DNA from 4 places in the Streptomyces desertarenae genome. Region 1 is predicted to be linked to each of the others. Evidence: riboswitches for the same ligand, from Rfam matches in the RefSeq annotation. Region 1 holds a riboswitch; each other region holds the start of a gene.
The links. Region 1 has a riboswitch for cyclic di-AMP ahead of ACFSJS_RS26430 (M23 family metallopeptidase). Riboswitches for the same ligand answer to the same signal wherever they lie in the genome.
Positions count from the first base shown of each region.

Region 1 (3,999 bases):
CGCGAGACCAGGCTGTAGTGGGGCTGGAGGGCGACGTAGCGGGCGCGCCCCTCCCGGGCGGAGAAGGCCAGGGACGCCTTCAGCCGCTCGGCGGAGAGGTTGGAGGCGCCGATCTCGCGGACCTTGCCCGCGCGCACCAGGTCGTCGAGTGCGCCGACGATCTCCTCCACCTCGACCGACTCGTCGTCGCGGTGGGTGTAGTAGAGGTCGATGCGGTCGGTGCCCAGGCGGCGCAGGGAGTCCTCGGCCGCGACCCTGACGGTGGCGGCCGACAGGCCCCTGCGGTCGGGGTGGGCGCCGACCTTGGTGGCGATGACGACGTCGTCGCGGTTGCGGCGGGCGGCCAGCCAGCGGCCGATCACCGTCTCCGACTCGCCGCCGCTGTTGCCCTGCGCCCAGGCCGAGTAGGAGTCGGCGGTGTCGATGAAGGTGCCGCCGGCTTCGGTGTAGGCGTCCAGGACGGCGAAGGACTCCCGTTCGTCGGCCGTCCAGCCGAAGACGCTGCCGCCGAGGGCGAGGGGGGAGACGGTCAGGCCGCCGATCCTGCGCGGGGCGGCATCCGTCCGGGGGGCACGGGGCGTGTGCGCTGCGTCGCTCATGGGACACGGTAACCACGTGCGGGGCCGGACCGGGTGGAGCGGTGGGGAACCGGCGGCCCTGGTGTCGGGGGGTGGTCCACCAGGGCCGCCGGGGCATCGGGGCCCGGCCGGTGACCCGGACGCCGCCGCCTCGTCCCCTCCTGGGGTCGGCCGACGTGCACCGACGGTGCGCGAGGCGGCGGCGCGGGAGCGGGGAGGGCCCTGCCGGGCCCGCGTGCACGGCGCGGCGGGCGGCCGCGCGCCCGGCGTCCGGGGCGGTGGCTCAGATGGACTGGCCCTTGCCCCGCAGCCAGGCCAGCGGGTCGATCGGGGCCCCGCCACCGGGGCGGACCTCCAGGTGGAGGTGCGCGCCGGTGGAGTTGCCGGTGGAGCCGACGCGGCCGATGACGTCGCCGGTGGTCACCTTGCCGCTGGTCACCGTCATCGAGGACAGGTGGCAGTACCAGACCTCGGTGCCGTCGTCGAGCTTGAGGATGATGCGGTAGCCGTAGGAGCCGGCCCAGCCCGCCTCGACGATCTCACCGCTGTGCACCGCCTTGACGGGGGTGCCGGTCGGGGCGGCGAAGTCCAGGCCGGTGTGGTTGTTGGCCCACATCGAACCGGAGGCCCCGAAGTGGGAGGTGAGCTGGTAGGAGGTGAGCGGGAGGGTGTAGCTGGCCGCGAGCTTGGCCAGGCGCTCGGCTTCGGCCCTGCGCGCCGCCTCCTCGGCCGCCTTGCGCTTGCGCTCGGCCTCCTCCTCGGCGGCCTTGTCCGCGGCCTCCTCGGCCGCCTTCTCCGCGGCCTCCTCGGCGGCGGCGTCGGCCTCGGCCTGGACGACGTCCGACTGCTGCCGGTCGGCCTGCTGGAGGATCCGGGCCCGCAGCGCCTCGCCGGGGTCCGTGCTCAGGGTCGTGGTGGTGGCGACGTCACCGGTGTCCAGGCCGGCCTGGGCGAGGGTGCCTCCGAAAGGGGTCGCGCCGGTCCCGGCACCGGTGCCGGCGTCCTCGTCGGAGTCGGCTATGAGACCGCCGACCCCGGGGATGCTCTCGGCCATGGCGCCCAGGTCGGGCACGGAGATGGGAGTGGGCGCCTTCTCCTTGGCGGTGGCCATGCCGCCCGCGCCGACCGCCGCGATCATGCCGACGCCCAGGACCGCCCCGCTGCGGGCCATGCCGTTGCGCTGCTTGACCACGCGGTGCCGGCCGCGGACCGGGCGGACGGAGTCCTCGGTGGGATTCCACACCTGCCGCTCCTCGCCGCCCTCCGGGTCGAACGGGGTGAAGGTGCTGGTGTGCGGGTCGTACGCGACCTCGGGGGCCGGACTGCTGGACGCCACGGAGGCGCTCTCCTTTCCTTCCTTCTCGCCTACCGGGTTAGCTGACGGGTTCGGAGCAGGAAGGTCTCCTACGGAGCCGTGCCGGCACGCCGGACGGTCCGATTCACCCCAAAAGGTGGTTCCCCGGTTCCCTGGGCGCGGCCCCGCGGTCCACGGGACAGCACCTTCGGGATTCGGCGACGGCGCACGGTGCCGCCTCCATAGGCGACAGTGACGACCGCGCTGCGTTATCGAACGTTAATAGAGGAGCGCTTCGGTTTCCAAGTCCCCCCTTCAAAGCGTGAGTAATTTCAGGGAGGACTTAACGCCTCATTTCCGGTTCAATTCGGGCGAGTTGAACGCCGCTCCGGCGTCGGGAGATGCATCACACATAACTGACGGAGCCTCAGTTGTTATGCGGAGGGACGTCCCCCGGATACGGACGGTGACTCAGGTCGGCGGCCGGGGGCGGGAGGCGGGCCGGTCAGCGTCCGACGGATGGCCGCGTCGTTCCGGAGCCGTCCGCTCCGCCACCGGGGCCCCGGCGTCCGGCGAGCACGCGCCGCACCCCGTACACGGCGGCCCCGGCGGCCAGCACCGCCGCCCCGGAGGCCACCGACGCGGCGGGCAGGGCGAAGGCCAGCGCCGCGCACCCGGCCAGCCCGGCGACGGGGACGACCCGGACCGGACGGCCCTCGGCGGGGGTGAGGGTGAGGGCGGAGGCGTTGGCGACCGCGTAGTAGGCCAGCACTCCGAAGGACGAGAAGCCGATCATCCCGCGCAGGTCCGCGGTGGCCGCCGCCACCGCCACCACGGCGCCGACGGCCGCTTCGGCGCGGTGCGGCACCCCGGTGCGCGGATGGACCGCGGCCAGCACGGGCGGCAGGTGGCGGTCGCGGGCCATGGCCAGGGTCGTGCGCGACACCCCCAGGACGAGCGCCAGCAGCGAGCCCAGCGCGGCCACCGCCGCCCCGGCCCGCACCACCGGGGCCAGCTCCGGCACCCCGGCCGCCCGCACGGCGTCGGCCAGCGGCGCGTCCGCCCGGGCCAGCCCGCCGGGGCCGAGCACGGCCAGCGCGGCGACGGCCACGGCCGCGTACACCACCAGGGTGATGCCCAGGGCCAGCGGGATCGCGCGGGGGATCGTGCGCTCCGGGTCGCGCACCTCCTCCCCGAGGGTGGCGATGCGGGCGTATCCGGCGAAGGCGAAGAACAGCAGGCCGGCCGCCTGGAGGACGCCCGCGAGGGTCGCGTCGCCGCCGAGGTCCAGCCGGGCCGCCTCCGCACTGCCGGAGCCCAGGCAGGAGACCACCACGGCGGCCAGCACCGCCGAGACGACCGCCACGATCGCGCGGGTGAGCCAGGCCGCCTTCTGCACGCCCGCGCAGCCGACGGCCGTCAGCGCCACCACGGCGGCGGCCGCGACGGCGTGGGCGTGCTCCGGCCACACGTACAGACCCGCCGTCAGGGCCATCGCCGCGCACGAGGCGGTCTTGCCGACCACGAAGCCCCAGCCCGCCAGGAAGCCCCAGAACGGGCCCAGTTGCTCGCGGCCGTAGACGTAGGTGCCGCCGGAGACCGGGTGGCGGGCGGCCAGCCGGGCCGAGGAGGTGGCGTTGCAGTACGCGACGGCCGCCGCCAGCGCCAGGCCGGGCAGCAGTCCGGAGCCCGCGGCGCGCGCGGCGGGCGCGAAGGCGGCGAAGACGCCCGCGCCGACCATCGACCCCAGGCCGATCACCACCGCGTCGAAGGTTCCCAGGCGCCGCCGCAGCCGCCCGCCCGCCTCCGCCGCTCCCCGGGCCGGTGACTCGTCCATCGTCGGCTCGCTCCCCCTGTGTCCGCGGCCGCCGCGCCGCTCCTCCGCCGCCCTCGGCCGGCTTCCGCCGCCCTCAGCGCTTCCCCGCACCGCCGGACGGTACACCGGACGTGCCCGGCCCCCTCCCGGCCGGGGGCACCGGCTCCTCCGGCTCCGTGGCGGATCCGTCCCCCCGGGTGGGGCCGCGTACCGGCGGGCGGTGCGTGCGGCCGCGGCGGCCGGCGTCCCGGCCGGGACGGGCCCGCGTCATCCGGAGCGTCCGCGGCGGGCGGGATCGTCGGACGACCCGC
Region 1 is NZ_JBHUFU010000026.1:32,711-36,709, forward strand. Features, by position in the region: gene ACFSJS_RS26425 (aldo/keto reductase) at 1-599, opposite strand, end outside; gene ACFSJS_RS26430 (M23 family metallopeptidase) at 862-1,914, opposite strand; cyclic di-AMP (ydaO/yuaA leader) riboswitch at 1,927-2,102, opposite strand; gene ACFSJS_RS26435 (APC family permease) at 2,378-3,709, opposite strand; gene ACFSJS_RS26440 (hypothetical protein) at 3,956-3,999, opposite strand, start outside.

Region 2 (3,999 bases), on a different contig from region 1:
CGGGGTGGAGGCGTGGCTGGTGACGCGGTACGCCGACGCCCGCGAGACGCTGGCCGACCCGCGGCTGAGCAAGAACCCCCTCCACCACAGCGAGGCCGCGCACGGCAAGGGCAAGGTGGGCATCCCGGGCGAGCGCAGCGCCAACCTGATGACGCACCTGCTCAACATCGACCCGCCCGACCACACCCGGCTGCGGCGGCTGGTCTCCACGGCGTTCACGCCGCGCCGGGTGGCGGCCTTCGAACCGCGCGTGCGGGAGCTGGCCGACCGGCTGATCGACGGCTTCGCGGGGCGCGGCCGGGCCGACCTGATCCACGAGTTCGCGTTCCCGCTGCCCATCTACGCCATCTGCGACATGCTCGGCGTGCCGGCCGAGGACCAGGACGACTTCCGCGACTGGGCGGGCATGATGATCCGCCACGGCGGCGGGCCGCGCGGCGGGGTGGGCCGGGCGGTCAAGCGGATGCGCGCCTACCTGGCCGACCTGATCCACCGCAAACGCGGCGACCTGGGCGACGACCTGATCTCCGGGCTGATCCGGGCGAGCGACCACGGCGAGCACCTCACGGAGAACGAGGCCGCCGCGATGGCCTTCATCCTCCTGTTCGCCGGCTTCGAGACCACCGTCAACCTCATCGGCAACGGCACCTACGCGCTGCTGCGCAACCCCGGGCAGCGGCGGCTCCTGCAGGACGCGCTGGCCGCGGGGGACACCGGGCTGCTGCGGACGGCGGTGGAGGAACTGCTGCGCTACGACGGCCCGGTGGAACTGGCGACCTGGCGGTTCGCCACCGAGCCGCTGACGATCGGCGGGCAGCGGATCGGGACCGGCGAGCCGGTGCTGGTGGTGCTGGCCGCCGCCGACCGCGACCCCGACAGGTTCGGCGACCCCGACACGCTCGACCTCACGCGCCGTGACAACCCCCACCTCGGCTACGGCCACGGCATCCACTACTGCCTGGGCGCGCCGCTGGCCCGGCTGGAGGGGCGGACGGCTCTGTCGTCCCTGCTGGGACGCCTGCCCGACCTGCGGCTCGCGGCCGATCCGGCCGAACTGCGGTGGCGCGGCGGCCTCATCATGCGGGGGCTGCGGGAACTCCCGGTGGAGTTCGAACCGGTGCCCAGGTGACGCGCAGTCACCTGTGTGACCTGAGCGTGATCTGCGTGACACTGGCTTGTGATGATCGTACCGGGGCGCTACCTTCAGCCGTCAACTGCTCAACCCTGTTGGCTCCCCACGCACGAGAGGCCCCACACATGCTCTCCGGGAACGGTAGACACCGCCGCCCCCGCCAGGCTCCCGCCATCTTCGTCACCGCCGGCGTGACCGGCGCGGGAATCGCGATGCCCCTGCTCGGGGCGTCGGGCGCACAGGCGGCCGACCTCGACACCTGGGACAAGGTCGCGCAGTGCGAGAGCGGCGGGCTGTGGAGCGCCGACACCGGCAACGGCTACTACGGCGGCCTCCAACTCACCCAGGAGACCTGGGAGCAGTACGGCGGCACCGCCTACGCGGAGCGCCCCGACCTCGCCAGCCGCAGCCAGCAGATCGCGGTCGCCGAGAAGATCCTCGCCGACCAGGGGCCGGACGCCTGGCCCTCCTGCGGCATCAACGCCGGGCTGCGCCACGACACCACCGGCGAGGCGCCCGCCATCGACCCGGGCCTCCTGCTGCCTCCCGGAGGCGACGTCCGCGACGCCCCGTCGGACGGCTCCGGCGCCGCGGACGGCTCCGGCACGGAGAAGCCCGCGGCCGGGGCCGGCGAGGACGGGTCCGGCGCGGAGGAACCCGCGGACGGCGCCGGTGCGGAGGGCCCCGCGGACGGCGCCGGGAGCGGCGGGGACGGGGCCGCCGGAGGCTCCGGAGCGGACGGTGCCGGCGCGGACGGCGGTGCGGACGGCGGTGCGGACGCGGCGGATGACGGGGCGTCCGCCGGGGCCGGCCGGGCCGAGGAGACCGGCGGCGCCCCCCGCGAGGGCACCGGCAGGCACCGCGGCGAGCGCGACCCGGGCGAGCTGGAACAGGAGCGGCGGCAGGCGGAGGACGGCCGGGAGGACGGCCGCGGGACCGCGCAGGAGGAGCGCTCCGCGGAGGAGCGGCGCACCGACCGCTCCGCGCGCGCGGGCTTCGCGGGCGGCCTGGAACTCGGCGTACCGGAGCCGGAGTACCGGGTGCAGCCCGGCGACTCGCTGGTGTCGATCTCCCTCCGGCACGAGGTCGAGGGCGGCTGGAGCGAGCTGTACGAGAACAACCGCGAGGTGGTGGGCGAGGATCCGGACCTGATCCTGCCGGGCCAGGAACTCAGCCTCGGCTGAACCCGAAAGGGTGCCGCCGGATGACCCACCCGGCGTACCACGGCGTGTCCCTCCCGCCGGGCCTAACGTCACTCGCCTGACCTGCGGTGATTCATCACTATTGGAGCAACATGCCCTCTTGGTTGGGATCTGACGTGCTTTGAGGTGTGTGCCCCGGTGTGTTTACCGTCGTCTCGCTCGCGACCGCGAGTGCCACCGACCGCAGCGCCGAATCCTGCCGGCGGCCGGTGGGGTAGTCGTCGCGCCAGCGCCGATGGCAGGAGCGGGGGAACCAGGTAGGCGCCGCCGCGGACCGCGCACACGGAAGCGACCGTGCGCACGGAAAGCGGCGGCTTGGGGTGAAGCCGCACGGGACACCGCGTCCCCGCGGCCGGGTTGCTCACTGCCCGAACCCGACAGCTCACCTCGCAGGCGTCGGTGAGAGGGACGTCGATGCTGTTCACTGGCAAGGGTCACGACAGTCGTACCGTCCGAGCCGTCCGCGCCGCCGCCCTGACGGGCGCCGCCATCGCCGCCCCGGTGGCGGGCGCGCCGGGAGCTTCGGCGGCCCCCGTGGACACCTGGGAGCGGGTGGCCCGGTGCGAGTCCGGCGGCAACTGGTCGATCAACACCGGGAACGGCTACTACGGCGGGCTGCAGTTCTCGCAGTCCAGCTGGGAGGCCGCCGGCGGCACCCGGTACGCGCCGCGCGCGGACCTGGCCACCAGGGAGCAGCAGATCGCGGTGGCCGAGCGCCTGCTGGCCCTGCAGGGCCCGCGCGCCTGGGCCTGCGCGGACGAGGGCGGCCTCACCGCCGGCGGGCCGGCGGCGGACGTGGACCCCGGCGGCGCCGGGGAGCGGTCCGGGCAGCAGGAATCCCGTTCGCACCCCCCCGCCCGGCGGCCCCGGGCGCAGGAGCAGTCGCGGCCCGACGCGCAGCAGGCCGCGGGCGCCGAGAGGGCCGGTGCCGCCGGGAACGCCGAGTCCGCCGGGAACGCCGGGACCACCGCCGGGAAGGACGGGGCCACCGCCGGGAAGGACGGGAGCACCGAGGAGGCCGGGGGCACCTACACGGTGCGGTCCGGCGACACGCTCCGCGCCATCGCCGCCGCCCACGGCACCACCTGGCAGCAGGTGTACGAGGAGAACAGGGACGTCGTCGGCGACGACCCCAACCTGATCTTCCCCGGTCAGCAGCTCAGGGTCTGATCCCGCCACGTCCCGGTGCGGCACGCCGCCCCCTTCGGGGGAAGGCGCGCCGCACCGGGTTTATTCAACATGGAAACAAAATCCTTCAATCCCCTCTGAGCTGCGATTTCATCCACCGTTCCGCCGTATGGCACGGGCTGTCGGCAGGGGGGCGCGCACGGGCCGGATAGGCTCAGGGCACTGAGACCTCACACACATGCCCGACACACACGAAGGAGACCCTCGTGCCGTCCATCGACGTCGTAGTGGCCCGCGAGATCCTCGACTCGCGAGGCAACCCCACGGTCGAGGTCGAGGTCGGCCTCGACGACGGCAGCACCGGTCGTGCCGCCGTCCCGTCCGGTGCCTCGACCGGCGCCTTCGAGGCCATCGAGCTGCGCGACGGGGACAAGAGCCGCTACGGCGGCAAGGGCGTCGAGAAGGCCGTCCTCGCCGTGATCGAGCAGATCGGCCCGGAGCTGGTCGGCTACGACGCCACCGAGCAGCGCCTGATCG
Region 2 is NZ_JBHUFU010000017.1:84,640-88,638, reverse strand. Features, by position in the region: gene ACFSJS_RS23740 (cytochrome P450 family protein) at 1-1,129, shown strand, start outside; gene ACFSJS_RS23735 (transglycosylase family protein) at 1,345-2,316, shown strand; cyclic di-AMP (ydaO/yuaA leader) riboswitch at 2,549-2,745, shown strand; gene ACFSJS_RS23730 (transglycosylase family protein) at 2,749-3,504, shown strand; gene eno (phosphopyruvate hydratase) at 3,729-3,999, shown strand, end outside.
Region 2: it holds a riboswitch for cyclic di-AMP, as region 1 does, so the genes downstream of both, ACFSJS_RS23730 (transglycosylase family protein) here and ACFSJS_RS26430 (M23 family metallopeptidase) in region 1, are expected to answer to the same signal.

Region 3 (3,999 bases), on a different contig from region 1:
GGCGCGGATGTCGAGCAGGTCGGCGGCCTCCCGCTCGGTGGGGGTGGCGACGCAGGCTCCCGCGTGGCGGCGCGAGGTGACAAAGCCCTCCGACTCCAGGGTCCGCAGGGCCTCGCGCACCGGGACGCGCGAGACGCCGTAGCGCCGGGCGAGGAGTTCCTCGGTCAGGCGCGCGCCGGGCGGGAAGACCCCGGAGACGATGTCGTCGCGGACCGCAGTGCACACCATGTGCGCGGAAATGCGCATGGCAGGACCTCCGACCTCGTCTCCGTTTTCCCGAAGTGCCGCAGGGTGGAACTGTATTGCACCCGCACGGAATTTCCGATGCCCGGCCGGAAAGAGGCGCGAAACACGCGGCCGCGCGGCCCCGGAAGGGACCGCGCGGCCGATTTCCGCCCCGAGGCGCGCGTCACACGTCGACGCCCTTGGAGGCCAGGTAGGAGATGGGGTTGAAGTCCGAGCCGTAGTAGGCGCCGTTGCGGGCCTCGAAGTGCAGGTGCGGGCCGGTGCTGTTGCCGGTCGAACCGACCGCGCCGATCCGCTGGCCGCCGTCGACCTTCTGGCCGGGCGAGACCTTCGTGGCCGACAGGTGGGCGTACTGGGTGTACTTGCCGTCGGCGTGGCGGATGACGATCTGGTTGCCGTATGCGCCGCCCCAGCCGACGGTCACCACGGTGCCGGGGCCCACGGACCGCACGGGGGTGCCGGTGGCAGCCGGGAAGTCGACGCCGCTGTGCTTGCCGGAGGACCAGGAGGAGCCGGCCTGCTTGTAGGTGGTGGTGGTGTCCACGCCCGCGACCGGGTCGACGTAGCCGCCGGCCGCACGGCGCTCGGCGGAGCGCTCGGCGCGCTCGTCGGCGGCCTTGTGCGCGGCGCGCTCGGCGGCGGCCTCCTCGGCCTTCTTCGCCTCGGCCTTCTCGGCCTTCTCGGCCTCGGCGGCCCGGCGCGCGGCGTCGGCGAGGCGCTGCTGGGCCCGGGCCTGGGCCTTGAGCTCGTCGGCGATGGTGTCGCCGGAGGCGGCGGCCTGGACGAACCCCAGGGCGTAGGCGCTCGAACCGCCCTCGGGAGCGGCGATCGCGGGGGTGGCGACGGCGCCGACCACACCGGTGGCGGCCAGGGCGGCGGCACCGGCCAGGCCGACGCGGGTGCGGGTGGCGCGGCCGGCGTTGCGGTGCTTCTCGGTGAGGGCCTCGGTGGCCTCGGTGAGCTTCCCGGTGGCCTGGGTCAGCTTGTCGTTCAGCTTCTCGGCGAGCTGGGCGGTGGCACGGGTGAACGCCATGAGCGGCGTGCTCCTTTCCTTCCGTGTCGCCTACCGGGTTAGCTGACGGGTTCGGAGCAGGAAGGTCTCCTACGGGCGGGCAGGCCCGATTCACCCCAGGTGCCTCGGAAGAGGGCCTCCTTCCGCGTCCCTCGCGGAAGGGTGGGTCCCCGGCTCCCCGTGTCGGGGATTAGGCGATGGCTGCCGTCGGCCGCGGTCCGCGGTCACTTCTGACGGGCAACGAGATCGACGCTAAACGGACAAATTTGAGCGAGCAAGCAAATCGGGGCGTTTGTAGCTCATGCCACAGACCCCTCCCCCTGAATGGCCCCAAAGCGGGCATAACGAAGGCCCTTGGTGTGACAACCACACCAAGGGCCTTCGCCGTTGGGAACGGCCGAGGGCGGCCGGAAACCGCTAGTCCGTGACGACGGTCACCTCTCCGATGCCCAGCTCCCGGACCGGGTCGGCGATCTGTGACGCGTCTCCCACCAGGACCGTCACCAGGCGGTCCGCCGGGAAGGCGGCCACCACCGCGGCCGTGGCCTCCACCGTTCCCGTCTCGGCGAGCCGGGCGTACAGCCGCGCCTGGTAGTCGTCCGGCAGGTGCTGCTCGACCTGGTCGGCCAGGGTGCCCGCGACGGCGGCGGCCGTCTCGTAGCGCAGCGGGGCGACACCCACCAGGTTCTGCACCGCCGTGTCGCGCTCGGCGTCGGTGAGCCCCTCCTCCGCGAGGGTGCGCAGCACCCTCCACAGGTCCTCCAGTGCGGGACCGGTCACATCGGTGGCCACCGAGCCGTTGACGGCCAGCAGGGACGCGCCGGTGCCCTCCGGGGAGGAGCGCAGCACCTGGGCGTAGGCCCGCACGCCGTAGGTGTAGCCCTTCTCCTCGCGCAGCACCCGGTCCAGGCGGGAGGTGAGGGTGCCGCCCAGGCAGTAGGTGCCGAGCACCTGGGCGGGCCAGACGCGGTCGTGGCGGTCCGGGCCGACCCGGCCGACGAGCAGCTGCGTCTGCACCGCTCCGGGCCGGTCCACGATGACCACCCGGCCGGTGTCGTCCGCGGTGATCGGCGGCATGGGGCGGGTGTCGCTCCGGGTGCCCGTCCACTCGCCGAGGGTGTCGGTGAGGGTCTTGTCCAGGTCGATCCCCGTGAAGTCGCCCACGACCACGGCCGTGGCCGTCGCCGGGCGCACGTGCGCCTCGTAGAAGGCCCGCACCGCGGCGGCGTCGATGCGCTCGATCGTCTCCTGGGCGCCCTGGCGGGGCCGGGAGAGCCGGGAGTCGGACGGGAACAGCTCCGCGGAGAGGGCGATGGCCGCCCGGCGGGCGGGGTTGGCCAGCTCGTGCGGGATCTCGTCCAGGCGGTTGCGCACCAGCCGCTCGACCTCGCTCTCCGCGAAGGCCGGGGCGCGCAGCGCATCGGTGAGCAGACCGAGCGCCCTGGTCAGCCGGGAGGCCGGGACCTCCAGGGAGACCCGCAGGCCGGGGTGGTCGGCGTGCGCGTCCAAGGTGGCCCCGCAGCGCTCCAGCTCGGCGGCGAACTCCTCGGCGCTGTGCCGGTCGGTGCCCTCGCTCAGCGCCCGGGCCATGATCGAGGCCACGCCCTCCTGCCGGCGGGGCTCGGCGTCCAGCGGCGCCGCGAGGTTGACCTCGACGGCGACGACCTTCTGACCGGGGCGGTGGCAGCTCAGCACGGTCAGCCCGTTGGGCAGCTCGCCGCGCTCGGGCGCCGGGAACGCCCACGGCCGGGGCTCGCCGCCGCGGGGCCGGGGGTGGAACTCCATCGAGACGCCGTTCTCCGGCTGGCCGACGGCGGGCTGGGTGGCGTCGCTCACTGGGCGGTCTCCTGGTCGTCGCGGGCGGCGGTGTCGGCGGCTTCCGGGGCGGAGGCGGTGTCGGAGACGGTGGCGCCGTCGGCCACCTCGGCGGCGGTGTCCGGCGCGGTCCCCTGCACCGGCTCGTAGACCAGCACCGCGCGGTTGTCGGGGCGCAGCCGGGCGGCGGCCACCTCGCGCACCTCGTCGGCGGTGACCTGGAGCACGCGCTCCACGGCGGTCAGGGCGAGCTGGGGGTCCCCGAAGAGGACGGCGTAGCGGCACAGCTCGTCGGCGCGGCCGCCGACCGTGGCCAGCCGGTCCAGCCACTCGCGCTCCAGCAGGGCCTGGGCGCGCTCCATCTCCTCCTCGGTGGGCCCCTCCGCGGCGAAGCGGGCCAGCTCCTCGTCGACGGCCGCCTCGATGGCGGCGATCTCCGCGTCGCCGGAGGTCTTCACGTCCAGCCAGCCCATCGAGGGCGCGCCCGCCAGCCGCAGCATGCCGAAGCCCGCGGTGACGGCGGTGCGGTCGCGGCGGACGAGGCGGTTGTGGAGGCGGGAGGACTCGCCGCCGCCGAGCACGGTCAGCGCCACGTCGGCCGCGTCGGCCTCCCGGGTGCCGTCGTGCGGCAGCCGGTAGGCGGCCATCAGGGCGCGGGAGGGCACCTCCTCGTGGAGGACCTGCCGGACCTCCTCGCCGATGACGTCCGGCAGGGTGCCGTCGCGCGGCGGGCGCTTGCCGTCGTGGGAGGGGATGGACCCGAAGTACTTCTCGACCCAGGCCAGCGTCCGCTCCGGGTCGATGTCGCCGACGACCGCCAGCACGGCGTTGTTCGGCGCGTAGTAGGTGCGGAAGAAGTCCCGGGCGTCCTCCAGCGTGGCCGCGTCCAGGTCCGCCATGGAGCCGATGGGGGTGTGGTGGTACGG
Region 3 is NZ_JBHUFU010000013.1:131,996-135,994, forward strand. Features, by position in the region: gene ACFSJS_RS21345 (GntR family transcriptional regulator) at 1-246, opposite strand, end outside; gene ACFSJS_RS21350 (M23 family metallopeptidase) at 410-1,279, opposite strand; cyclic di-AMP (ydaO/yuaA leader) riboswitch at 1,292-1,465, opposite strand; gene ACFSJS_RS21355 (M16 family metallopeptidase) at 1,676-3,043, opposite strand; gene ACFSJS_RS21360 (M16 family metallopeptidase) at 3,091-3,999, opposite strand, start outside.
Region 3: it holds a riboswitch for cyclic di-AMP, as region 1 does, so the genes downstream of both, ACFSJS_RS21350 (M23 family metallopeptidase) here and ACFSJS_RS26430 (M23 family metallopeptidase) in region 1, are expected to answer to the same signal.

Region 4 (3,999 bases), on a different contig from region 1:
ACTGCATGGCCCGCGACCCGCGGTTGAAGATCCACATGTACGGAAAGGACGTGAAGCCCGGCCGCAAGGTGGGCCACGTCACCACCTACGGCGACGATCTGGCGGACGTCCGCGAGCGCGCCGCCCACGCCGCCGCCTATCTGCGAGGGACCATCACCGAATGAGCAACGCCCCCAGCTCCGCCTCCGCCCCCGTCGTGGGCATCGTCATGGGCTCCGACTCCGACTGGCCCGTCATGGAGGCCGCGGCCGAGGCCCTGGACGAGTTCGAGGTCCCCTACGAGGTCGACGTGGTCTCCGCGCACCGGATGCCGCACGAGATGATCGACTACGGCGACCGCGCCGCCGGCCGCGGCCTGAAGGCGGTCATCGCGGGCGCGGGAGGGGCGGCCCACCTGCCGGGCATGCTCGCCTCCGTCACCCCGCTGCCGGTGATCGGCGTGCCGGTCCCGCTGCGCCACCTGGACGGGATGGACTCCCTGCTGTCCATCGTGCAGATGCCCGCCGGGGTGCCGGTCGCCACGGTCTCGGTCGGCGGCGCCCGCAACGCCGGGCTGCTCGCGGTCCGCATCCTGGCGGCCCACGACGAGGCGCTGCGGGAGCGGATGGAGGGCTTCCAGGCGGAGCTGCGGGAGCAGGCGCAGGACAAGGGCCGGCGGCTGCGGGCCAAGGTGGCCGCGGGCGGCGCGGGGTTCGGCTTCGGGAGCAAGTGAGGTGGCCCCCGCAGCGGAACTGCTGGAGCGGGCCCGGGAGTTGCTGGCCGTCCACCCCGTCGCCGACGGCCACAACGACCTGCCGTGGGCGCTGCGCGAGCAGGTCGCCTACGACCTGGACCGCCGGGACATCGGGGCCGACCAGTCGGCCCACCTGCACACCGACATCCCGCGGCTGCGCGCCGGCGGGGTGGGGGCGCAGTTCTGGTCCGTCTACGTGCGCACGGACCTGACCGGGGACGCCGCCGTCAGCGCCTGCCTGGAGCAGATCGACGTGGTGCGGCGGCTGGCCGACCGGTACCCGGACGACCTGCGGCTCGCCTTCACCGCCGACGACATGGAGGCGGCGCGGGCCGAGGGCCGCATCGCCTCGCTGATGGGCGCCGAGGGCGGCCACTCGATCAACAACTCCCTGGCCACGCTGCGCGCCCTGTACCGGCTGGGCGTGCGCTACATGACGCTCACCCACAACGACACCATCGACTGGGCGGACTCGGCCACCGACGCCCCCCGCCACGGCGGGCTGACCCGCTTCGGCGAGGAGGTCGTGCGGGAGATGAACCGGCTGGGGATGCTGGTGGACCTCTCCCACACGGCACCGGCCACCATGCGCGACGCGCTGCGGGTCTCCACGGCGCCCGTGCTCTTCTCGCACTCCTCGGCCCGCGCCGTGTGCGACCACCCGCGCAACGTCCCCGACGACGTGCTGGAGGCCCTCGCGGCCAACGGCGGTGTGGCGATGGTCACGTTCGTGCCCAAGTTCGTCCTGCCGGAGGCCGTCGCCTGGACCGCGGCAGCCGACGAGAACATGCGCGCCCACGGCCTGCACCCGCTGGACGGCACCGAGCGGGGGCTCGCGGTCCAGCGCGCCTTCGAGGAGGCCAACCCGCGCCCCGAGGCCACGGCCGCCACGGTCGCCGACCACCTGGACCACATGCGCGAGGTCGCCGGCATCGACCACGTCGGCATCGGCGGCGACTTCGACGGAACGGCCTTCACCCCGTCCGATCTGAGTGATGTGTCCGGATATCCCCATCTGGTGGCGGAGTTGCTCGACCGCCACTGGTCCGAGGCCGACCTCGCCAGGCTCACCTGGAAGAACGCGGTACGGGTGCTCCGCGACGCCGAGGACGTCGCCCGCGGCGAACAGGGCCGCCGCGGCCCGTCCACCGCCACCCTCGAGCAGCTCGACGGCTGAGACGGAGGCCGTCTCGTGATGCACTTCACGGGGCGGCTTTCCCGTTCCGTCGCTCTGCGTGCGGGTCGAGGTGCGTTCGCGTCATCGATCCTGTTCAGGGGCGTGCGTGACGGAGCGCCGGAAGCGGAGAAAAGCACTCAGCGGCACGGTGGCGTCGCGGTGGGTGACGGACCGGCGATCATCAAAGCATCCGAAACGGACGTCATGTGACCCATCGGCTTGTTGCGGCGGAAACGATGTGTTTACCGTTCTGGCCGCGCCGTACGAATGTGCGGCGGCCCGCTGTCGAACGCCGAATCCTGTCAACGGCGGCGGGCTGGACCATCCACACCACCCGATGACAGGAGCGGGGGACCCAAGGTAAGTCGCCGTCCCGGATCCGTGCGGGACGGCTTGGGGTGAAGCCATGCCGCGGCCCAGCGCCGCGGCCGCACATGGCCGGGCAACTCCAGCCCGAACCCGACAGCTCACCTCGCAGGCGTAGGAGAGGAGCACACCTATGTCCGCACGCGGACGTCACCGTCGTATCCGTAACAGCCGCCTCACCCGCCTGTCCCTGGCCATCTCCGTGGGCGGCGCCGGCATGGCCCTTCCCCTGGTCGCCGCCGGCGGAGCCAACGCCGCCTCCGTCGACACCTGGGAGAAGGTCGCCCAGTGCGAGAGCACGGGCAACTGGAGCATCAACACCGGCAACGGCTTCTACGGCGGCCTGCAGTTCACGCAGAGCACCTGGGCCGCCTTCGGCGGCACCGAGTACGCGCCGCGTGCCGACCTCGCCACCAAGGACCAGCAGATAGCCATCGCCGAGAAGGTGCTGGCGGGCCAGGGCCCGGGCGCCTGGCCGGTCTGCTCGGTCAAGGCCGGCCTGACCAAGGGCGGTCCGGCCCCCGCCGTCTCCCCCGACGGCGAGAGCAACCCGACCGAGCAGCGCGAGCAGGCCGCGCCGCAGCGCGCGGACCGCGGTGAGCGCGCCGAGAAGGCCGAGCCCAAGGCCGAGAAGGCCGAGAAGGCTGAGAAGGCTGAGAAGAAGGCCGCGCCGAAGCCGGCGGACCGGGGCGCCTCCTACGAGGTCGTCAGCGGCGACACCCTCTTCAAGATCGCTGCCGCTCAGGACGTCGACGGCGGCTGGCAGCGGATCTACGAGGACAACCGCCAGGTCATCGGCGGCGACCCCGACCTGATCTTCCCGGGCCAGGAGCTGACCCTGGGCGGCGCCGCCACCCAGAAGAAGGCCGCCGCCAAGCCCGAGCAGGCCCCGAAGGCCGAGCCCGAGGCCGAGCAGGCCCCGAAGGCCGAGCCCAAGGCCGAGAAGAAGGCCGAGGCCCCGGCCCAGCAGTCGGCCGAGCGCGCCGACCGCTCCGACCGGAGCGACAGCGGTTCCACCGGCGTCTCCACCGGCTACACCGCCCCGGTGAACGCCGCCCCGTCCGGCTCCTACAAGGCTGCCGGCGCCCGCTGGTCCAACGGCCACACCGGCGAGGACTTCCCCGCCGCCACCGGCACCCCGGTCAAGGCCGTCACCAGCGGCACCGTGGTCTCCGCCGGCTGGGGCGGTGCGTACGGCAACCAGGTCGTCATCCGTCACGACGACGGCCGCTACAGCCAGTACGGCCACCTGTCCTCGATCTCCGTCGGCGCCGGCCAGCGGGTCGGTGTCGGCCAGCAGATCGGCGCGGTCGGCTCCACCGGCAACAGCACCGGTCCGCACCTGCACTTCGAGGTGCGCACCGCTCCCGGCTACGGCTCCGACATCAACCCGCTGGCCTACCTGCGGGCCCACGGCGTCAACATCTGAGCCGGACCGGACCGTCGCAGCACCGCCCGGCCCGCGGCACCGCGGGCCGGGCGGCCCCCTTCCCGGGGCAGCGAGAGGCGGGTGGGGCGTCCGGTGCCCACGGGTACCGGACGCCCCACCCGCCTCGTCCCGTCTCCGGGCTCCGCTCCCGCCCGGGCTCCTGCGGGGGTCAGCCGGTGCAGAGGCAGAAGGGGTGGCCCGCCGGGTCCCGGTAGACCCGGAAGTCACGCCGGCCGCCGTCGTCGCCCTCCAGGAGTTCCGCCCCGAGCTCCAGCACCTCGCGCTCGGCCGCGT
Region 4 is NZ_JBHUFU010000017.1:43,758-47,756, reverse strand. Features, by position in the region: gene ACFSJS_RS23570 (5-(carboxyamino)imidazole ribonucleotide synthase) at 1-164, shown strand, start outside; gene purE (5-(carboxyamino)imidazole ribonucleotide mutase) at 161-712, shown strand; gene ACFSJS_RS23560 (dipeptidase) at 714-1,910, shown strand; cyclic di-AMP (ydaO/yuaA leader) riboswitch at 2,229-2,406, shown strand; gene ACFSJS_RS23555 (transglycosylase family protein) at 2,410-3,705, shown strand; gene ACFSJS_RS23550 (VOC family protein) at 3,875-3,999, opposite strand, start outside.
Region 4: it holds a riboswitch for cyclic di-AMP, as region 1 does, so the genes downstream of both, ACFSJS_RS23555 (transglycosylase family protein) here and ACFSJS_RS26430 (M23 family metallopeptidase) in region 1, are expected to answer to the same signal.